4 regions of the Paenibacillus sp. Lou8.1 genome follow, and region 1 is predicted to be linked to each of the others. Evidence: riboswitches for the same ligand, from Rfam matches in the RefSeq annotation. Region 1 holds a riboswitch; each other region holds the start of a gene.

Region 1 (5,067 bases):
TCGTCACTCCAAATACCCAAATCACGATCCGTAATACGTCCATCTGGATGGACCGCTGTCATTTCCACAATAATAAGTCCAGTGCCTCCTACTGCCCGGCTCACATAATGGACATGATGCCATTCCGTTGGATTTCCGTCCTTGGCCTCCACGCTGTATTGGCACATCGGGGGCATGACAATCCGATTTTTTAAAGAAAGCCCCTTTAATTGATAAGGAGTAAACAAGTCGGTCACTTTTATCCATCCTTCCTTCAATTCCATGTCTGTATAATTATGAATTGCATCCCCATTATACACCAGCTGTCACTAGTATACCGAATTCGTTGTAAGGCTAAAACTTGCGAAAATGCTCCTGTTATCGGTCATGTTTAAGAGAATATGTACGTTTAGCTCCATCATCTTCATTGATAATCGTTTCATCGTGGGCTTCTTTCCATTCGTTTATGAGCCGAACTTGGTTAACAGCATATTTTTAATAGGACAGGTACATAATAGTCGAGAGCACCACTAGGTACCACTGCACGGGAAAGGGGGGATACATATGCCGTACAGGGGAGTGTTGCCATGCTTGGCACTGTTACTAGCATTCTCAAGTTTACCCGTTCACGCGGATGCGCCTCCCAACACCGGAACGCCCCATCCCAAGGAAACAGCTGTTGCTTCTTCTGTACATCAGAGCACAGATCGAGCAACTCCTACATTAGCAATGCTGCGAAAAAAACATGCGGACATTTTTAAAATGTGCGGCCCACACACCCGCCAAATTGCCCTAACCTTTGATGATGTGCCCGATTCTAGGTATACGCCGCAGGTTTTGGACGTATTACACGCCAATGGCATCAAAGCCACCTTTTTCATCGTCGGTCACCGTGCGGAAAAGCATCCGGGGATCATACGCCGTATTATCCGTGAAGGCCATGCTATAGGAAACCATTCCTATACTCATCCGGATTTTAGGAAGGCCACACCCGAACGATTTCGCAACCAGATTACAAAAACAGAACGTATTTTACAGGCCAGCGCAGGTTTTCGCCCCAAGTTGATCCGTCCACCCTACGGCGAAATCACGGAGCCTCAAATCCAATGGGCACGTCGTCATGGCTATATGATTGTCAATTGGAATGTAGACTCTCTCGATTGGAAGGGATTAAGTAAAACACAAATTCAACGCAATGTGATCCCAGCTACCGGGCCTGGCTCTATTATTTTAATGCACGCAGGTGGAGGTCAAAGTTCCAACTTGCAAGGCACTGTCCAAGCTCTGCCGGGTCTAATTCACTCTCTAAAAGCTAAGGGCTACAAATTTGTGACAGTCCCCCGGCTACTCCACACATCGGAACGGAAATAACCATATGTTTATGATTGAGCTACAAGCTAAAGCAACGTAAAAAGGCTGTCTTACCAGCAGAAGTTTTCTGCTCGTCAAGACAGCCTTTTTTTATGGATAAGACCTGATAAGAGTCCGACCTAGTTATATGCGGTAGGATACAGGCATTAAGTTTACATAATATATATTATGTTTAATTAAATCGTATATACGTACAATGCTATTTATCAATAACGTACAGCTTCACATTTTGAAATCCAAAGTCGTTCACAAATGATTTGTTGCCTGGAATAAAGATATCAATCCGCTTTCCTGTAATGGCGCTGCCCTGATCGCGAGCGACAGCTACAAAAGAATGATCCGGCAAACCTGGGTGGGAATAGCCTGTAACCAGCACTTTCGTGCCCATCGGAATGACGTTCGGGTCTACCGCAATTGTACCTAGTTTAAGCGGATTGCCGTAGTAGTCCACTGCTCCCCATTTACCATTCTCGTCGGCTGCGGCAGAATACGCTGAAGCCTTAACGTCAACTATTTTGCTATAGTTGAATGTTTTGCCCCACGCTTCAATCGTTGGCCCCTCATTCGCTGGTGCTTTCTCCGTAAGAAGCTGCGGCTTCGAATCCGAAGCTGCCTTCACACTTTTTTCGCCAGGCACCTTAATTTGCAGACCTGCATATATATTGTTGGAAGCAATGTTTGGGTTCGCCTTCGTTAGCTCGTCTACCGATACCCCATAACGTTGAGCAAGCAAAAAGAAGGTATCGCCCTCTTTGGCAGTGTGAAGCGAAGCAGCAGCCGCTACTCCAGCTGTCTGTGTCAGCCCTGCAATAGCTGCGGCAAGCACCGCAAATTTCATCGTTTTACCAATATGTTTTAGATGTTTCAAAGATATGTACCTCCTCTGTTATGCCTGCGAAGTTAGCTGTCGGATTCGGACTCAGGAGAAGCCCTATGCTTGTGCAATTCACCCCTAGGCATATTCCACATCGTCTTATGACGTATCGGAATGACTGCCGTTGTTACGTCCCCCGCACTTCCCATAGTTTGGACCCAGCATTCAGTGTTTGTCTTAACCGCATGCTGTCCCGGTAAGTTTTGGCTTACTGCATAATATCACAATTTTGTAACCTTATCCGCATGAAAATGTTGGTAACCTTGAATATCATACTATACTCATTACAATTTTGTCATCAAGAAATCGATATTTGTTACGAAAGTATGGGGAAATGGTGACAAAAAGAAAAAAGGCTCTCCGTCAAACGGAGGGCCTTTTTTTATAGATTATATCAGCACTTTCTTACAATACTTTGGCAAGAAAATCACGGGTGCGATCATGGCTTGGAGTGCCAAATACCTGCTCTGGTGTACCTTGCTCTACAATTTGACCGTTATCCATAAAGATAATTCGATCGCCTACCTCGCGGGCAAAGCCCATTTCATGCGTCACGATTACCATTGTCATGCCGCCTTCGGCGAGCTTCTTCATTACATCCAGAACCTCTCCAACCATTTCAGGGTCCAATGCAGAAGTCGGCTCATCGAACAGCATTACGTGCGGCTGCATGGCCAAAGCACGCGCAATCGCAATACGTTGCTTCTGTCCTCCGGATAGCTGGTTCGGATAGGTATTCTTCTTATCCTCAAGCCCTACGGTACGCAAGAGTTCTAGCGAAATTTTTTCCGCTTCCTTCCCTGACTGTCTTCTAACCTGTGTTGGGGCAAGTGTCAGGTTCTGCAACACTGTTTTATGCGGGAAAAGATTAAAATGCTGGAACACCATCCCCATCTTCTCCCGGGTTACATTAATATTATGGCCACGAGCTGTAATCGGCTCGCCCTCAAATAAAATCTCCCCGTCTGTAGGCTGTTCCAACAGATTCATACAACGCAAAAACGTACTCTTCCCCGAACCACTGGGGCCGATGATGACGACAACTTCACCTTTGGCAATATCTATATCAATGCCTTTTAAAATTTCATTCTTACCGAACGATTTACGCAGTTGTTTAACGGTGATCACTGGCTCTCAACTTCCTTTCCCATAAACCCAGCAGCTTAGACAAGCTGAATGTCATTACAAAATAAATAGCGGCTGCGATTACGAACGGACTTAATCCTTCGTAGGTGATGTTCTTAATGACCTGGGCCTGATACATAATATCCACCATCCCAATGGTCGAAATAATGGAGGATTCTTTAATGATCGTAATAAACTCATTACCGATAGCAGGCAAAATAGATTTAAACGCTTGCGGCAAAATGACATGACGCATAGCTTTACCGCGTCCCATACCCAACGAACGAGCAGCCTCCATCTGTCCACGGTCTACTGCCTGGATACCTGCCCGGAAAATTTCAGCCAGATATGCTGAACTATTCAGAGACAATGTGATTATACCAGACTGGAGTGGGGTAAAATTGACACCCAGCGTCAAAGCAACCCCGTAGTGAATGATCATAAGTTGTACCAGCATAGGTGTGCCACGCAGGATCTCCACATAAGTGGTACCTAACCACTCAATGATGCGTATACCGCTCATCCGCAGCAAGGATACGATCAGACCAATGATAAATCCAAACAGTACTCCGAGTGCAGACAGCAACAGAGTGTAGCCGATACCCGTAGCGTAAAAACTGCGGTATTTCCAAAAAATATCTACGATGTTATTAGAAGAAACCTGTCGATCTGCAGAGAGCGCGCTCGCTTCTGTGGAAAACTTCTCAATCGACCCGTCCGCTTTCAGGCGAGCCAACGTTTTATTTACAGAGGCAAGCAATTCTGCGTTCCCCTTGCGTATACCTACTGCTGTTTCTGCTCCGGCATCCTCAGGCACCGCCTTGGCAAGTGTTACGGTACCATCTAACGTGTATCCTTTAGCAACCGTATCTTCGATCACAACAGCGTTGATACGCTGGGTCCGCAGCTGGAGTACCAGATCGGATATTTTGTCCAGTGAGGTTACAGTGGCATTGGGTACTTTTTGAGCAATTTCTTCCTGAATACTCCCTTTTTGTGCACCAATCTTCTCGCCTTTCAAAGTATCCATCGTAGGATATTTGTCTTTATCCTCTGGACGTACCATAATGACTTGCTTGGAGCGATAATATACATCTGAAAAATCAATGCTCTTTCTCCGCTCATCCGTCGGTGTCATACCGGACAGTACCAAGTCTACACGACCACTTTGCAAAGCAGGCAGCAAAGAGTCAAAACTCATGTCCTCAGGGACCATCTCCGCATCCAAATCTTTGGCGATTTCTTTGGCGATATCCACATCGAACCCAACAATGGTATCCTTACCGTTAATGACTTTATGAAACTCATACGGCGGAAAGTCGGCACTCATGCCCACTACAAGTTTTTTCTGTGGCTTTGCTTCCGTTCCGTATGCAGTGAGCATGGGAAGGCCAGTCAACAGCAAGATAACCGCCGACAAAACCAGGGCGGTAAAACGATATGCCTTTTTCAATCTTTTTTTCTCTCCTTAAATTCTTTATAATAAATAAGATTGTGTCATTATAAATGAATATGCATGATTATGCAATGAATGTTATAGTACAATTTCAGCATACCTAACGCAGTACCTACATTACAGTTTATATAAAGGAGTTTTCAGCATGGATTTTAAGCAGACCATTCAAAAGACAATTGAGCAGCATGCCCCACGGTTTAAGGACATTTCGTTATATATTGGCGCAAATCCTGAACTTGGTAACGAGGAATTTCTGGCCGCT
Region 2 (5,067 bases), on a different contig from region 1:
GCGAATACGGCAGTTAGGAACGTCGTATCTTACGTTTCATGGAGCGGAGCATAGCCGGTTTTCACACTCATTGGGCGTATATGAGATTACGAGAAGTATTATTTCTCAATTTGAACGTGGAGATTTCCCGGATTGGCCGAAGGAGGAAAGGCTGGTTGCTCTGTGTGCAGCTCTATTGCATGATGTGGGGCACGGCCCATTTTCTCATTCAATTGAGGAAGCCTTTCATATGAACCATGAGGATTGGACATGCCGCATTGTACTGGGAGACACGGAGATCAACGCCGTGCTACGGCAAGTCGACGAGAAGCTTCCACAAAAGGTGGCTGCGGTTATAGCCAAAACGTATGATAAACCGATTGTTGTCAACCTGGTAACCAGTCCACTAGATGCCGATCGTATGGATTATTTGTTGCGGGATGCTCACTCGACAGGTGTCAACTACGGCACGATTGATTTGGATCGTATTTTACGACTGCTGCGTCCTCATAATGGGAGAATTGTTGTGAAGGAATCAGGTATGCATGCAGTAGAAGATTATTTAATGTCACGCTACCAGATGTATTGGCAAATTTATTTTCATCCTGTAACACGCAGCTCGGAAATCCTTTTACGTAAAATTTTCAAGCGAGCAAAGGAATTGTTTAAAAACGGATATGAGTTTGGATTTCTGCTGGACCCGTTGCCGGATCTGTTGAAAGGAGATCTTACAGTAGAGCAATATCTGATGCTCGACGAGTCATTAATCCAGACCGTATTTAGCCAGTGGAAACGAGAAAAGGACGAGATTTTAAGTGATTTGAGCAGCCGGTTTATGGACCGTAGATTGTATAAATATGTAGAGATTGAAAATATGGATACAGATACCATTGACAGTATTCGAGAAGCTTTGAAAGAGGCTGGTTTGCACCCTGAATATGATTTTGAAATTGATTTTCCGACAGATCTTCCTTATGATGTGTTTCGGCAGGGTGGCTCGACGGACAACCAGATTTTACTGCTTGGACGTCAGGGCGAGGTGAGTGAAATATCCGAAGTTTCGGAAATTGTGCGCTCAATAAGTGGTATTCACCGAGGGAAATATCATATGTATTTTCCCCAGAATAAATTGAACGCGGTAAAAGACAGGATTCCTGCCGAAATAAGGAATTATTTTGTCAAAGAATAGACAACTATATAGAAATGTAAGTAAAAAAAGGAGATGTAAACCTTGGATTTATTCGACACTCATACTCACTTGGATGCGCCACAATTTGACGAAGATCGTGAAGAAGTTATAGCACGTGCTGTCGAATCAGGAGTAACGCGGATGATCAATATCGGATTTAATCGTGAGACCATTCCATCCACCATGAAATTGGCCGAGACGTATGATTTTATTTATGCGGCAGTTGGATGGCACCCACAGGATGCTATTACAATGCAGGAGGGCGATCTAGAATGGATTGCATCGTTATGCAGTCATAAAAAGGTTGTAGCCATCGGGGAGATCGGTCTGGATTATTATTGGGATACATCACCGAAGGATGTGCAGCATCGGGTGTTTCGAAATCAAATTGGTCTGGCTCGTGAGCTCAAGATGCCCATTGTTATTCATAACCGGGATGCACATGAAGATATTGTTAAGATTTTGCGCGAGGAAAAAGCGAGTGAGATTGGTGGAGTCATGCACTCCTTTTCGGGTAGCTGGGAGACAGCCAAAATGGTGCTGGATATGGGATTTCACCTTTCCTTCGGTGGTCCAATAACGTTCAAAAATGCCAAGCAGCCAAAAGAGGTGCTCGCACAGGTGCCGCTGGACCGTCTGCTCATTGAAACTGATGCTCCCTATCTGACGCCTCATCCGTTTCGTGGGAAGCGAAATGAGTCTGCACATGTGAGACTGGTAGCAGAGGCTGCAGCCCAAATCAAAGGGATTACAGTGGAGGAATTAGTGTCAATAACGACCCGAAATGCCCTGGAACGATTTGACATTCAATGAAAAAGTGAAGAAATCGATCAAAATAAAGAGATAGACGAAGCTAATCATGAATTTGTTGCAGGAAACTCGAGAATATTACAATATTTTAACCGAATATTTTAAAAAATGTACTTGAAACCTGCTTTACAACATGCATAGAAACAGGATATCATCTTTTCAGTGAATTGTTGTTTGAATGTAAACATCAACAAGTCATTTCATGAACCAGTCTCGCTGAGTCCCTTTTACAGGGAACGGGGGAACCGATATGGCTTACAGTACGTCCGGCGTATGTGCAAGAAGGGAACGTTTCTTCCGCCAGCCGGCTCGACCTAAATTCTTTTCCCGGATGGGATTGAACAGGTGGAGGAGCCGTATTTCGATTTCTTTCTGGGTCTTCGGGGTGAATGTGAAGGCGACCGCCATGAGCGGTTGACCCAAGCTAGGGCGACTCTCTACGTCCGAACCCGACAGCTAACCCCGTAAGCGTAACAAGAGAGAAGCCATCTCGTGCATGAGTTTTCCCGCATATTCACACATGCCGGAAGCCACGAAAGAGCTCTCTAGTCTCTTTCTCTGGCTTTTTTTGTTGTGAATAAAAGAAAATCTGTCATCATACTGTGGTTAAACAGGGGAGGACAGCATGCCGCGAAGACGGGTACATGGTGCAGGACAGTCGTAGTTTGGGCTTGTCTTGTAGAAAATCTGTTATAGTCACGTCAAATCTCAACTATGTCTTACTCCAGACGGCGGGCTATGTAAGGAGGACGGAGGAAATGGGCATTTTCCAGAAAAAGGATACCCATGAGTCACGCTCATCCAGCATGTCTTACGTATTGCGTTGGAAGCAAGAGAATGTGCGCCAGGCTGCTTTGGTTGCTATTTTTCTAATCGCGCTAACGATTATGATTTCAATTCTGATGTACACGCAATCTAAAAAACAAGTCTTTTTTGTCATCGATGGCAAGGCGTCTGCGGTAGAAACCCGGGAATCCAAGCTTCAAGATTTGCTGAGCGAGCATTCCATTTCACTTCAGCCGCATGATACAGTTTCCATGCCGCTAAATGGAGCAATACAGGATGGCGATCGCGTAGTCATTAAACGTGCCAATCAGGTTAAAGTATCTTCAGGCAATGAGACGAAAAAGTTGTACACAACAGAAAATACAGTAGAAGGTGCCATTCGTACCTCGGGCTATAAATTATCATCAACGGATAAAGTTTATCCTGCGTTGGATGCCTCTGTTTCGTCTAACATGGACATAAAAATCGTCCGTGTGAAGAAACAGCAGGTCGAACAGAAAAAACAGGTGCCTTATCAGGTCATCAAAACGGCCGATCCGAGTCTTTATAAAGGCGATAATCGGGTCATTCAAAGCGGCAAATCGGGTGTGGTCGTCCAGCACGTTCAAAAGGTATATCATGATGGAAAATTGGTATCCAAACAGCTGGTTAACAAGGAAGTTGCACAGAACCGTGTGGATAAGGTCATTGCGGTAGGAACGAAGAAAAAACCGGTCGTTCTTGCTGCTTCCGTCGGTCCCAATGATGCGGTTAAGGCAACAACGGTTAGTTCGGGCAGTGCTGTCCGTAAAGCAGGCGTAAATTTTAAATATAGCAAAGTTTTACAAAATGTCTCCATGACGGCGTATTCCTCACAGGAGCCAGGTATCGGTACACGTACTGCATCCGGCGCACGTGTCACGGAAGGACGCACCATCGCGGTCGATCCGAGTATAATTCCAATCGGCTGGTGGGTGTACATCGAAGGGGTGGGCTTCCGTCGTGCGGAGGATACCGGTGGCGCGATTAAAGGCCACAAAATCGATGTGTATTATGAGAGTTTGAGCCGAGCCAACCAATTTGGTCGTAAGCACGGTAAAACCGTATATGTTATCGGACCGGTAAAGCCTGAAATCAACTAAAACAGGTTGTGTATGTTGAGGGCAATGCGATAGTATTAACAACATAGTTATGCCATGCTAAGAAGAGGATATCCTCTTCTTATTTTGTTTTCAAAAGCAGGGAAAGATAAATATAGCTTGCTGTGTAGCAGTGGAGGGAAACGCAAATGATCAAGGAAGTGATCGTGGTAGAGGGCCGGGATGATACGGTGGCCATTCGCCGCGCTGTTGAAGCGGATACGATAGAAACTGGCGGCTCCGCCATTAATAAAATGACGCTGCGTAAAATTGCATTGGCGCAGGAGCGGCGGGGGGTCATCATTTTAACCGATCCCGATCATGCAGGGGAGCGCATCCGTAAGATTATCGCTTCCAAGGTACCCGGCTGCAAGCAGGCCTTTATACCCGAGGCAGAAGCGACGCGTAAAGGAGATATTGGCGTGGAGAATGCCTCACCAGAAGCGATCAGACACGCTCTTGCACGGGTCCATACGACAGTGGAAGGCGCTGACCCGCTGATTGAGTGGGCGGACCTGATTGATGCTGGACTCATCACCCATCCCAATGCTGCTGCACGCCGTATGGCCTTAGGGAATGTGCTGGGTATTGGTTATTGTAACGGAAAGCAGCTACATAAACGGCTCTCTGTATTTCAGATCAGCCGCGAGGAATTTGCCGGGGCGCTGGCACAAATTGAAAGTGAAGGATTGTGATGTCCGTATGACAGGGATTCAAGATATAGCAACACCGCGGCGTACGAAGGAAATTATTCAACGGCACGGTTTTTCGTTCAAAAAGAGTTTGGGACAAAATTTCCTGATTGATCAAAATATTCTCAATAAGATTGTAAATGCTGCCGGATTGGATGAGACGAAGGGTGCACTTGAGATCGGTCCTGGGATTGGCGCTTTGACCGAGAAGCTGGCGCAATCGGCCAAGGTAGTTACCGCTGTCGAGATTGACCAGCGGCTGCTGCCAATTCTCGAAGAGGTGTTGGCCCCTTACGAGCATGTGAAGGTACGTCATGGAGACGTGCTGAAGCTGGATTTGCGCGAGGTGTTCGCAGCCGATTTTGCAGACGTGAGTAAAGTAAGTGTCGTGGCTAATCTGCCGTACTATGTTACTACACCGATTCTGATGAGGCTACTGGAGGACAAGCTCCCTCTGGAGAATATCGTCGTTATGATCCAAAAAGAAGTGGCT
Region 3 (5,067 bases), on a different contig from region 1:
CGGGATAATGGACTCACTGCATTGTACTTGCCCGATTTGAAGGAGACACGCCGAACGACCTCCCTCATTTACTCGGAGACGACCGATCTCGGTCCGACAGCACGACGCTGGATTAGCGAGACACGGGCGTCGTTTGCAGGTTACCGTATGGTGTAGAGGGTTTAATCCTCTTCATTAACATTAACAACCTCATCCTCAAAGCGACCGATATTGTCATTCGAACCGATGATGACCATAATATCATCTGCTTTTAGCCGATCCATAGCCGTCGGTGCGATCAGGATACCGTTCGCCGTATGAAGCGCCACAACGCTACAACCAAAGCGGGTACGGGCATTTAGCTCTGCTAGCGTTTTGCCATTCAGACATGCAGGTACATTGAGTTCCACAATACTGTATTCCTTAGACAACTCCAAATAATCGAGCAAATTAGGCGTGACTAGCTGGTGAGCCACCCGGATACCCATATCCCGTTCTGGATAAATAATCCGGTCCACACCGAGCTTTTCTAACGCACGCCCGTGCAGCACAGATATGGCTTTGGCTACAACTTTTTTCACACCCAGCTCCTTCAGCAAAATGGCGGTGAGGATGCTTACCTGAATGTCATCACCAATAGCAACAATGCCACAATCGAAATTACGGATGCCCAGTGATCGCAACGAGTCTTCATCGGTAGCGTCCGCCACGACAGTATGTGTCAACATCTCACTCATACTGTCCACAACATCCTCATTCCGGTCAATGCCTAGCACCTCGCACCCCATATCCACCAATTGCAAAGCCAGGCTTGAGCCAAACCGCCCCAAGCCAATAACTACAAACTGCTGCGTTTTCATATCTACTCGAAAACTCCTTATCTGAATCAATTTCATAAATGATTAAACCAACGAAATGTATACTACTTATCATGAAATGATTCATCCTATAATCATTTTGCCTTCCGGATGACGATATAATTCTTTACCCTTTTTCGGCCCCAGTGCATAAGCTAGCGTGAGTGGCCCCAGTCTACCTGCAAACATCGTCAGGGTAATCACCAGCTTGCCTATGACTGTCAAATCAGGTGTAAGCCCCATCGACAGCCCCACCGTACCAAACGCAGACACCGTCTCAAACAAGATCATCAGAAAATGATGATCTTCGGTTGCCGACAAAATCATGGTCACCCCGATCACGAACAGCAACCCCAGCAGTGTGATGGTCAAAGCCTTGTAAATTCGTCCCTGCGCAAGTCGGTACTTGAACAGTACAATATCTTCCCGCCCCCGCAGCATCGAAATCACTGCTCCAATGAGCAGGGCGAATGTTGTGGTCTTAATCCCGCCTCCAGTAGAGCCAGGGGAAGCCCCAATAAACATGAGTATGATGATAAAAAACTGCGTAGCCTGCCGCAAGCCTGCGATGTCCAGCGTATTGGCACCTGCGGTACGGGGAGTAACGGACTGGAATAAAGATCCCAGTAGCTTACCACCCCAATCAAGCGAGCCAAGAGTCTTTGGATTCGTAAACTCAAATACAAAAATCACGAGCGTGCCGACTACAATCATAGCGCCCGTCATGCTGAGTACCACCTTGGTATGCAAGGACAGTCTCTTGCGCTTGCGATATTCTGCCAGGTCTGACATCACTACAAAACCAATGCCGCCAGAAATAATTAGAAACATTGCGGTAAAATTAACAATCGGATCATATACATAACCTGTCAAGCTGCGAAATTCACCGAATAAATCAAAACCAGCATTGTTAAACATGGAGATGGCATGCCAGATTCCAAAATAAATCGCCCTGCCTACGGGCATATCAAAGGACCAGCGAACCGAGAATATCGTAGCGCATACGCCTTCAATAACCAGTGAGTACAGTAATACCTTACGGATTAACCCGACAATTCCCTCTACAGAAGTCTGATTCATCGCTTCCTGCAAAATGAGACGCTCCCGCAAGGAAATCCGACGCTTGAACACCAGCGCGATTAAGGTAGCCATGGTCATAAAGCCCAGGCCGCCGATCTGAATGAGCGCGGCGATAACAACTTGACCAAAGGTTGTAAAAAAGGTCCCTGTATCCTTAACGACAAGCCCTGTAACACAGGTCGCAGAGGCGGCAGTAAACAAAGCGTCTATAAACGCAAGTGACTTTCCTGTTGTATTGGAGATCGGCAGCATTAACAATAAACTACCTATTAGAATGATAATGGCAAAGCCCGCAACGAATATCTGCGGTGGAGAAAGCCGGAGCCAGCTTGCATTGGGATTCATCTATTCATCACTTCTCTCCTAATCCTTAAAACTATAAATCAGTGATTTAATACGGTGTAAGCTCGCTACGCGTTCCATTTGATCTTTCGATCGTCGTTGCCCCTGAATTTTTTGATTTTTCCAAACCTTAAATAACTATAATTAGCATTCCCTGAATACAGGAAGAATGCATGTCAAGCACTACTCGGCCCCCTGTGCTATTGGCGGGCAGTAGCGAAGGGGGCAGAATTGTTCTGAAGAAGCGAAGCGTTTGCCTTTATCTCCGGATTTTAACCATTAAAGGGGGTATACAATCAAAAAATCCGGGGATAACAGCAATCGGAAGAGCAATCTGCACCCGCAGCGGTCTAACCAATCCAAACACTTTTATACGCACAAAAAAAGACACCGGAAAACCGAGTGCCTGACTTGGTTCCTGCTCATAGCCTACGAGGTTAGCTGACGGATTCGGGCAGCACAGTATGCCCTATTTACACTTCCGATCCAGCAGGATCGGTTGTAAAATTCACCCCAGTAACATGGTTCCCCCGTTTTCCCATAGAAATTCGGCTCAACTGTATATCATTACCTATGTATTTCATAGGCATTGCCTCAAGATTATAATCCTTCTATATCCAGATCACAAAACCGATTTCGCCGAAAAAACGTGAAATTGGCTTTATTTTGCGAATGGGCATCGTTTAATCGCAGCTTATCTAATTTTATTGGAACTTTAAAGTGCTTTCACTCTATTTTCATGAATATCGCTTGTCTGTTGGCGGGAACCTGTGCAGTATGATATCTTTAATGGATGTTCTTATTTACAGATTAAGGAGGAAACTCATGAATCCTATCGGGAAACCGGTCGTGCTCACGGCCAACTTCAAAAAACTAGGCTTGCTGGGCGGGATTGGCCTGATTTGCTTTTTTATCTTTCAATTGCTTATTCCCTCGCTTAGCAATCCGAGTCCAGAATCAGTAATGAACGCAAAGGTCATCAGCAAACAAGAAGCGGTCATACACGCATTGGACTTCGCCCGCTCCGAGCTGGGCTATACTGAATCACAGCCTGAGGAGCCTGTCGTGACCTATCAGGCCGAAACAGATTTGTACGGTTATTTATCTAGAGAAAAACTACTTCAACAGTACGACCGTACATGGAAAAAAAGTTACCCTTACGAAACCTTTCGGGTCGATCTGCCTGAATCCTCAGCGAAGAGTAAACTGCAAATTCATGTGGATTTATCCACTGGCAAGGTCGTTAGCTTTAAACGGATCACCTCCAGCACCAATTACACACAGGCTGATATTTCTACGGATGAACAAGCACGTAACAGGCTTGTACGTGTGGCTGAGGACGGCATGACGCTCGAAGCCAAGGAGCAGGCGGCCGCAGTATGGGTCAAGCGCTTTGGCTTTAAGCCGTCGGATTTGAAGCTTGCGACCACTGAACAAGAAGGCGGATTAAAGTATACCGTAGACGATAAAAAAATCGGCGCCTCGGTACTTACACTGGCTTTTACTTTTGAAGACGGTGATGTTCGCTCCTTCACCCAAAGCTTTTCGGCCCCGTCGTCCTATACCGATTATATCGAAAAGCAAACATTTTGGGCGAATTTGATGACCTATGCGGGTTATGCCCTATTTAGCTTTGTACTGGGTGTACTTGCTATTGTGTATGCGTCACTCACCCGACGACATACTTCATTTGTACGCGGCATTGTTCTATCCGTTGTATACTTTATTGCTAGTATAGCTGGGACCATGAACATGCTGCCTTTATTGCAAGCAGAAGCAGGCGGTAAGGGCATGCTTATATTTCTTATGGTTTTCCAGATTGGTGTTACCTTTTTCATGGCTGTAGCGCTCTACTTCTCCTTGGTCGGCGGTGACGGGCTTATGCGTCAGGTTGGACTGAATGCATGGCCGCGTGCAAAAGAGCCGGGCTACGGGTTGTATGTGCTTCGCAGTATGTATGTTGGCTACTTGTGGGCCTTTATTTTACTCGGGGTACAATCCATCTTATTCTTTATACTGGAGCGCACATTTAATACATTCTCCACCACAGATGCCACACAATCCCCTTACAATATGGCTTATCCATGGCTACTGCCGATTATGGCGTGGATGGCAGGTATTGGAGAAGAGACTGTCTACCGTCTGTTTGGTATTCCGATGGTCAAAAAAATAGTGAAAAACACTTTTGTTGCTTGTCTGATCACCACGCTGATTTGGGCACTGGGACATACACTTTATCCGATCTATCCGGTGATTTCCAGACCTATTGAGCTGACTTTTCTTGGTTTGCTGTTCAGTTTTGTGTTCCTGCGTTACGGCTTTATTGCCGCCATGTTCAGCCACGTTATTTTTGATAGCATTCTAATGGGACTTAGTGTGATGAGTCTGGGAGACACTGTGAATGTGAGCGCTGGTCTATTCTGGATCTTACTTCCAGCCATCGTGGGTTACATCATTTATTGGTTTAGTCCTAAAAAGCCAAATCGAATTATGTTTGAACCTATAAAAAAAGAGGAGCCGTATTCTACGACTCCTCCTCCCGAAGGGCAGCTATAATCTGACGCGCAAGCTTATCCCCAATAGAGAGAGGCCGGAAGTCTTCGACACTGGCCTCTCTTATTTTTTTGAGCGATCCAAAATGCTTAAGCAGTAACTTACGCCGTTTCTCGCCGATGCCTGGAATAGAGTCCAGCCGGGAAGTTACCATAGATTTGCCGCGTTGCTCGCGGTGGAACGTGATGGCAAAACGGTGAACCTCGTCCTGAATCCGTTGCAGTAGATAAAATTCTTCGCTATTGCGTGCAAGTGT
Region 4 (5,067 bases), on a different contig from region 1:
TCTACACTATAAATATTTTAACTAATAATCTCCTGAAAGCAAACATATACATGCTGTAGATGCTTGTCAACGGGAGGTATCCATTGTATGACCCCAGCACGCACTAAAATCGTTTTATTGTCTACACTAGCCCTCGGTCTCCTCGCAGGGACGTTATGGTTTGCCTGGCAGCCCCAACTGCAATCCGACCCGCAGTCCATAGGCCAACCACTATACGGGTCCCTGTCTGAGTCTGCGCTTGCCCCAAATATGGGCAAGCCTCTAGGGGCAAACATCCTGCCTGACCTGCCCAAGAACCCTCCACAGCCCGCTACAGAAATCCTCAGCAAGAGGGTGGTAGAGTACCACATTGATGTGTCTCTGGAAAAAGGACAGGTTTTGCGAGGCACTGAGACACTAACCTGGAACCATCCGGGCAAGAAAACCGTGAATGATCTGTATCTTCATCTATACCCGAATGCCTTCTCTTCCATGGAAACTACCTTTATGAAGGAATCCGGTGGAAAGCTGCGCGGAGACACCATGCCCAAAGACGGCTTTGGCTCCATGACGCTGACTGAACTAAAAACAGAAGACGGTTTATCTCTCATGCACCGCATCCAATATGTGCAGCCAGATGACGGTAACGCAGGCGACCGTTCGCTCGTGAAGGTGCGTCTACCCAAGCCGGTACGAGGTGGCGAAGAAATCACATTATATATGAAGTTTGAGGTAAAACTGCCCGCCATCTTCGCTCGTATGGGCGCGACAGATGATTTTGTAATGGCAGGACAGTGGTTCCCGAAGCTCAGCGTCTACGAGACTGCAGGACAGCGTGGACGCGCCGAGGAGGGCTGGAACCTCCACCAGTATCATGGTAACTCCGAGTTTTATGCCGATTTTGGAATTTACAGCGTACGGATTCGGGTGCCTGAAACTCATATCGTAGCAGCGACCGGATTTCCCACCCGTGGTGCCGTCCGACAGAACGGCCAAAAAATATATCAATTTTATGCCGATGATGTACACGATTTTGCCTGGTCCGCTTCACCCAACTTTGTAACCGTAGAAGAACCCTTTTCTTCTGCTGAAGTCCCTGGTGTCAAAATCAAGCTCTACCTTGACCCGTCGCACAAGGAGCTCAAAGGGCGCTATATGAGCGCAGCGAAGGCCGCCCTTTCGTACTACAGCAAATGGTACGGGCCTTATCCATATTCCACCCTATCCATCGTGGTTCCACCCAAATCAGGCAATGGAGCCGGCGGTATGGAGTATCCGACACTCATCACGGCCGCTGCTGCGGGTAATCTGAATCCTGGCTATAGTCTGGAACGGACATTAGTTCATGAGATTGGACATCAATATTTCTACGGAATGGTAGCCAATAATGAATTTGAGGAGCCGTGGCTGGATGAAGGCTTCACCTCCTATGCAGAGGAGCGGCTTATGGAGCAAGAATATGGGCTTACCCCCAACCTGCCATTACAATCGGGACAGGTAGCCTCCCCACAGCCGCTAAACCGTGAGTCATGGAAGTACGGCTCAGCTGCTGAGTACGCGCAAAATGCCTACTCTCGAGGCAAGCTGGTCCTACGGGGCATTGAACGTCAGGTGGGTATGAAAAAAATGGATCGCATTATGCGGACCTACGTCCAGACGTACCGATTCAAGCATCCGTCCTCACTGGATTTTCAACGTATCGTGGAGAGAGTCACCGGACGCTCATGGAGCCACTATTTTGAACAGTATGTATATGACGGCCAGATGGCGGACTTTTCAGTGGATCACATCACAAACCACAAGCTGGAGAATGGATATGAAGCAGTCGTGACGGTCAGCAAAAAAGGGGCGGATTACCCCAAGATCCCTGTCCAATTTACCTTCAAGGATGGTACCACGATATTCAAGGCTTGGGACGGTGCGGGCAAAAGCATAACTTTTCGGATCAAAAGTACTTCTCCCGTTTCCTATGTAACCCTTGATCCCCTATATACCATTGCACTGGAGAACAAGCATATTAACAATAGCCTAAAAGCCGAATTGGACGAAAAGCAACAAACCCGTTGGAGTATAAGTGTAACCAAGCTGTTGGAGACACTGCTTGGAAGTCTGTCATGGTGAGGTGTCTATAGATGCGGACTGTTATAAAAGAGGGCTGGGCGCTGGTGCGCATACGATTCTATATCGTTATCATTTTATTTCTGTATCGACTACTGTGGGGGGTGTTTCTCTATCGGCTGGTGCAGTCTGCCGTTATCCCGCTATTGCTCCGTTATCCTGATCAGGGTCAAAACGAGCTGGGACAGACCTTATTTTGGATGGAGAGCCAGATTGCTCTGATGGACAGCCGGGAAGTACATGTGTATTTGTGGATACTACTAGGGGCGACTGTACTACGTATACTGATCACTCCCTTCATTAGAGCCGGAATATATCAAAGTCTGCATACCGATGCGACTGAACCGCAAAGCCTGTCCTTTTTCAAGGGTATGAAACGCCATGGCATGTCGTCGCTGTTGTATTACACCATCGAGTTGGGACTGCTGCTGCTTCCCGCCTTTTGGGTAGTACCGAGACTCTACCCTATTGTAGCAGGAGCACTTCAATCTTCCTCTTATCTGCTGCATTTATTGCCCTATGTCATTGGATGGATGGCATACGGATGGTTCATTCGGCAGTGCATCCTGTATATGCAACTGGGTACTGTCGGTGGTCACGCCATACTATCGTCCCTGCTCGCCTTCTTTCGCCAGCTCCTCCCAGCTGTCGGTATATCCCTTTTGCTCGGTGCTTGTGTGCTGCTGGTCTTCGGTCTATTTGGCACCGTGGCGATGATTTGGACTGGCATGCTGGCGCTCATTCTCCAGCAATCGTATCATTTTGTTACTAGTCTGGTCAGGCTGTGGCATATCAGTTCGCAGTACAGACTATGGCATACCGATATCTCTAGTAGAAGCTAAGCCCTGCCTTTATGTTTTTTACTTCATTTCCGTCTGTCGAAAAACCTTGATTCATATTCGCGCAAACGACACATAACTGAATACTGTTAACAAGATCTGTTCCTGGGACATGAGGAGCAGATTTTTTTTGTAACTTTTTGCAATGAAACATTTGCCAAAGCCAGCCGTCTTTGTTACAATAATCGCAGTGAACTGATAGTAACAACTTTGTAATCTTTATTGTAACCTTTATCTCAAAAATAACGTTATTGTGAATACTGCTCTCCAAGGTGCACATCTTAAGTTAAGCCTAATTCCTGGCACCTAGGAAGCGGGGGAACCAGTTTGGGTGAATTGATCTCGCAACAGAGTGGTCATAGGGGAACCTTCTACCGAATCCTTAAGCTAACCTCGCAGGCATTGGAAGGGGTATATTTTTTTTGAAGAAGAAGCTAACGATCGCAGCTATGGGTCTTGCCATTGCCTTTACATCTTTTACATTCGGTGGCGGCAGTGCATATGCAGACTCTAAGATGGACCAGGTCATCCAAGATGCCAAAGGAACGAACTACAGAAGCGGAGGCACTACACTCGAGGGATTCGATTGCTCCGGCTTCACAATGTACGTATACAACAAACTGGGAATTAAACTTCCGCATCAATCTGGATCACAATTCAAAATGGGATCTTCTGTATCCCGCGATGAAATGAGACCTGGGGACCTGGTGTTCTTCAACACCACAGGAAGAGGCATTTCCCATGTAGGTATCTTCGTAGGTGAAGGGAAATTTGCCCACTCCTCGACTTCACGTGGTGTAGTAGTTAGCTCACTGAACGAAAATTATTACGCTAACCGCTATGTCGGTGCAAAAAGAATTATGAGCACAGACGCTTACCATTCTGTAGCTTCAGACATTCCTGATGACGATAACGTAGAATAACTAACGCACAGCAAGCTAACCCTAGCCGCAATTTGATTCTGGCCGGAATCGAATTGCGGTTTTTTATGTCCACAACATCAGCAATTATTATCTTTACTGACGAACTGAGACCTCAAAAGGTTTCAATTGTAGCGAACATCGTCGGTTTTACCGTCACCGCTGGGGGAGCATATGAGCAGTAATTCCTTCTTATTGAATGTATACCCGACTTAGGTATGAAATAAACACGCTTGCCATTCCTCTGCAACTTGTCTACAATCTGTTGTTAATGATTGAAGTACCTGTGTAAAGGAGGATGGAACACATGCCGGCCTCAATATCCAACTATCGGATCGTACCGATGGACGAGCATCAAGCGGCTGCAATCTGTGAGTGGCACTATGATCCACCTTATAACATATATGGTTGGCTCCCCTGGGAACAAATGAAGGCACTTGAAGTCGAATTTGGAAGTCCCACGCTTCGCCAAGAGCAATATGTTGCCGTACTGGATGAAGAGAACAAACTGACGGGATTTGCTCAATATTTTCCTATGATCGGTGTGACCCGGCTAGGTCTTGGAATGCATCCTGACAGGTGCGGACATGGCAAAGGCTCTGATTTTGTCCGTGCCATTGCAGAGGAAGCTCAACGACGCAACCCGAAGAATGAAATTGATCTAGAGGTGCTCACTTGGAATGAGCGCGCTATCCGGGCCTACAAGGCGGCTGGATTTGAGCTTACAGATACCTATGAACGCCAGACTCCTGATGGCAAAAAACCATTTTATTGTATGGTATATCGTCCCGAGCACCCAACCCAAATTCTATGATAAAAGCGCCTTCGGCATACAACCACGATGTTGTATAGCGAAGGCGCTTTTATCATCATACGACAGATCATTACAAGCTCAATGACTGCTGCGCATTTTTTCAAAAGCTTCATTATATTGTTGGGCTTCCTTAATATCCACGGCCATAATACCGCCGTCGTCCCAAGAGGTCAAACGCAGAGTCACGGTCTTATAATCAATCGTAATAAATGGATGATGATTGAATGCTTCAGATATAGCGGCAACTTCATCCACGAATGCAATCCCTTTCATAAAACTGGAAAAATTATATTTTCGAACGATCCAACGTCCTTCCTCCAGTTCCCAGCCCTCCAGTTTCTCCAGATGTGCTTCAATCTCTTCTTGTGTAAAAGGCATGTTACGAACTCCTCCCCGT

The links. A riboswitch is a leader RNA that binds a small molecule or an ion and turns the genes downstream of it on or off. The one in region 1 is predicted to bind cyclic di-AMP.
Region 2: it holds a riboswitch for cyclic di-AMP, as region 1 does, so the genes downstream of both, NLX78_RS24220 (resuscitation-promoting factor) here and NLX78_RS03655 (3D domain-containing protein) in region 1, are expected to answer to the same signal.
Region 3: it holds a riboswitch for cyclic di-AMP, as region 1 does, so the genes downstream of both, NLX78_RS08700 (TrkH family potassium uptake protein) here and NLX78_RS03655 (3D domain-containing protein) in region 1, are expected to answer to the same signal.
Region 4: it holds a riboswitch for cyclic di-AMP, as region 1 does, so the genes downstream of both, NLX78_RS25255 (C40 family peptidase) here and NLX78_RS03655 (3D domain-containing protein) in region 1, are expected to answer to the same signal.

What each region holds. Positions count from the first base shown of each region.
Region 1 covers NZ_JANAVN010000002.1:182,404-187,470, forward strand. The annotation lists gene NLX78_RS03645 (NADH:flavin oxidoreductase/NADH oxidase) at 1-236, opposite strand, end outside; gene NLX78_RS03650 (polysaccharide deacetylase family protein) at 544-1,350, shown strand; gene NLX78_RS03655 (3D domain-containing protein) at 1,550-2,218, opposite strand; cyclic di-AMP (ydaO/yuaA leader) riboswitch at 2,225-2,398, opposite strand; gene NLX78_RS03660 (amino acid ABC transporter ATP-binding protein) at 2,630-3,352, opposite strand; gene NLX78_RS03665 (ABC transporter substrate-binding protein/permease) at 3,339-4,802, opposite strand; gene NLX78_RS03670 (M20 family metallopeptidase) at 4,951-5,067, shown strand, end outside.
Region 2 covers NZ_JANAVN010000021.1:11,576-16,642, forward strand. The annotation lists gene NLX78_RS24210 (HD domain-containing protein) at 1-1,168, shown strand, start outside; gene NLX78_RS24215 (TatD family hydrolase) at 1,211-1,981, shown strand; cyclic di-AMP (ydaO/yuaA leader) riboswitch at 2,183-2,465, shown strand; gene NLX78_RS24220 (resuscitation-promoting factor) at 2,737-3,885, shown strand; gene rnmV (ribonuclease M5) at 4,032-4,577, shown strand; gene rsmA (16S rRNA (adenine(1518)-N(6)/adenine(1519)-N(6))-dimethyltransferase RsmA) at 4,585-5,067, shown strand, end outside.
Region 3 covers NZ_JANAVN010000005.1:113,723-118,789, reverse strand. The annotation lists gene NLX78_RS08710 (LysR family transcriptional regulator) at 1-156, shown strand, start outside; gene NLX78_RS08705 (potassium channel family protein) at 162-839, opposite strand; gene NLX78_RS08700 (TrkH family potassium uptake protein) at 921-2,261, opposite strand; cyclic di-AMP (ydaO/yuaA leader) riboswitch at 2,670-2,822, opposite strand; gene NLX78_RS08695 (CPBP family intramembrane glutamic endopeptidase) at 3,084-4,814, shown strand; gene uvrC (excinuclease ABC subunit UvrC) at 4,783-5,067, opposite strand, start outside.
Region 4 covers NZ_JANAVN010000024.1:18,709-23,775, reverse strand. The annotation lists gene NLX78_RS25265 (M1 family metallopeptidase) at 88-2,100, shown strand; gene NLX78_RS25260 (hypothetical protein) at 2,112-2,939, shown strand; cyclic di-AMP (ydaO/yuaA leader) riboswitch at 3,216-3,353, shown strand; gene NLX78_RS25255 (C40 family peptidase) at 3,359-3,859, shown strand; gene NLX78_RS25250 (GNAT family N-acetyltransferase) at 4,164-4,670, shown strand; gene NLX78_RS25245 (4a-hydroxytetrahydrobiopterin dehydratase) at 4,749-5,048, opposite strand.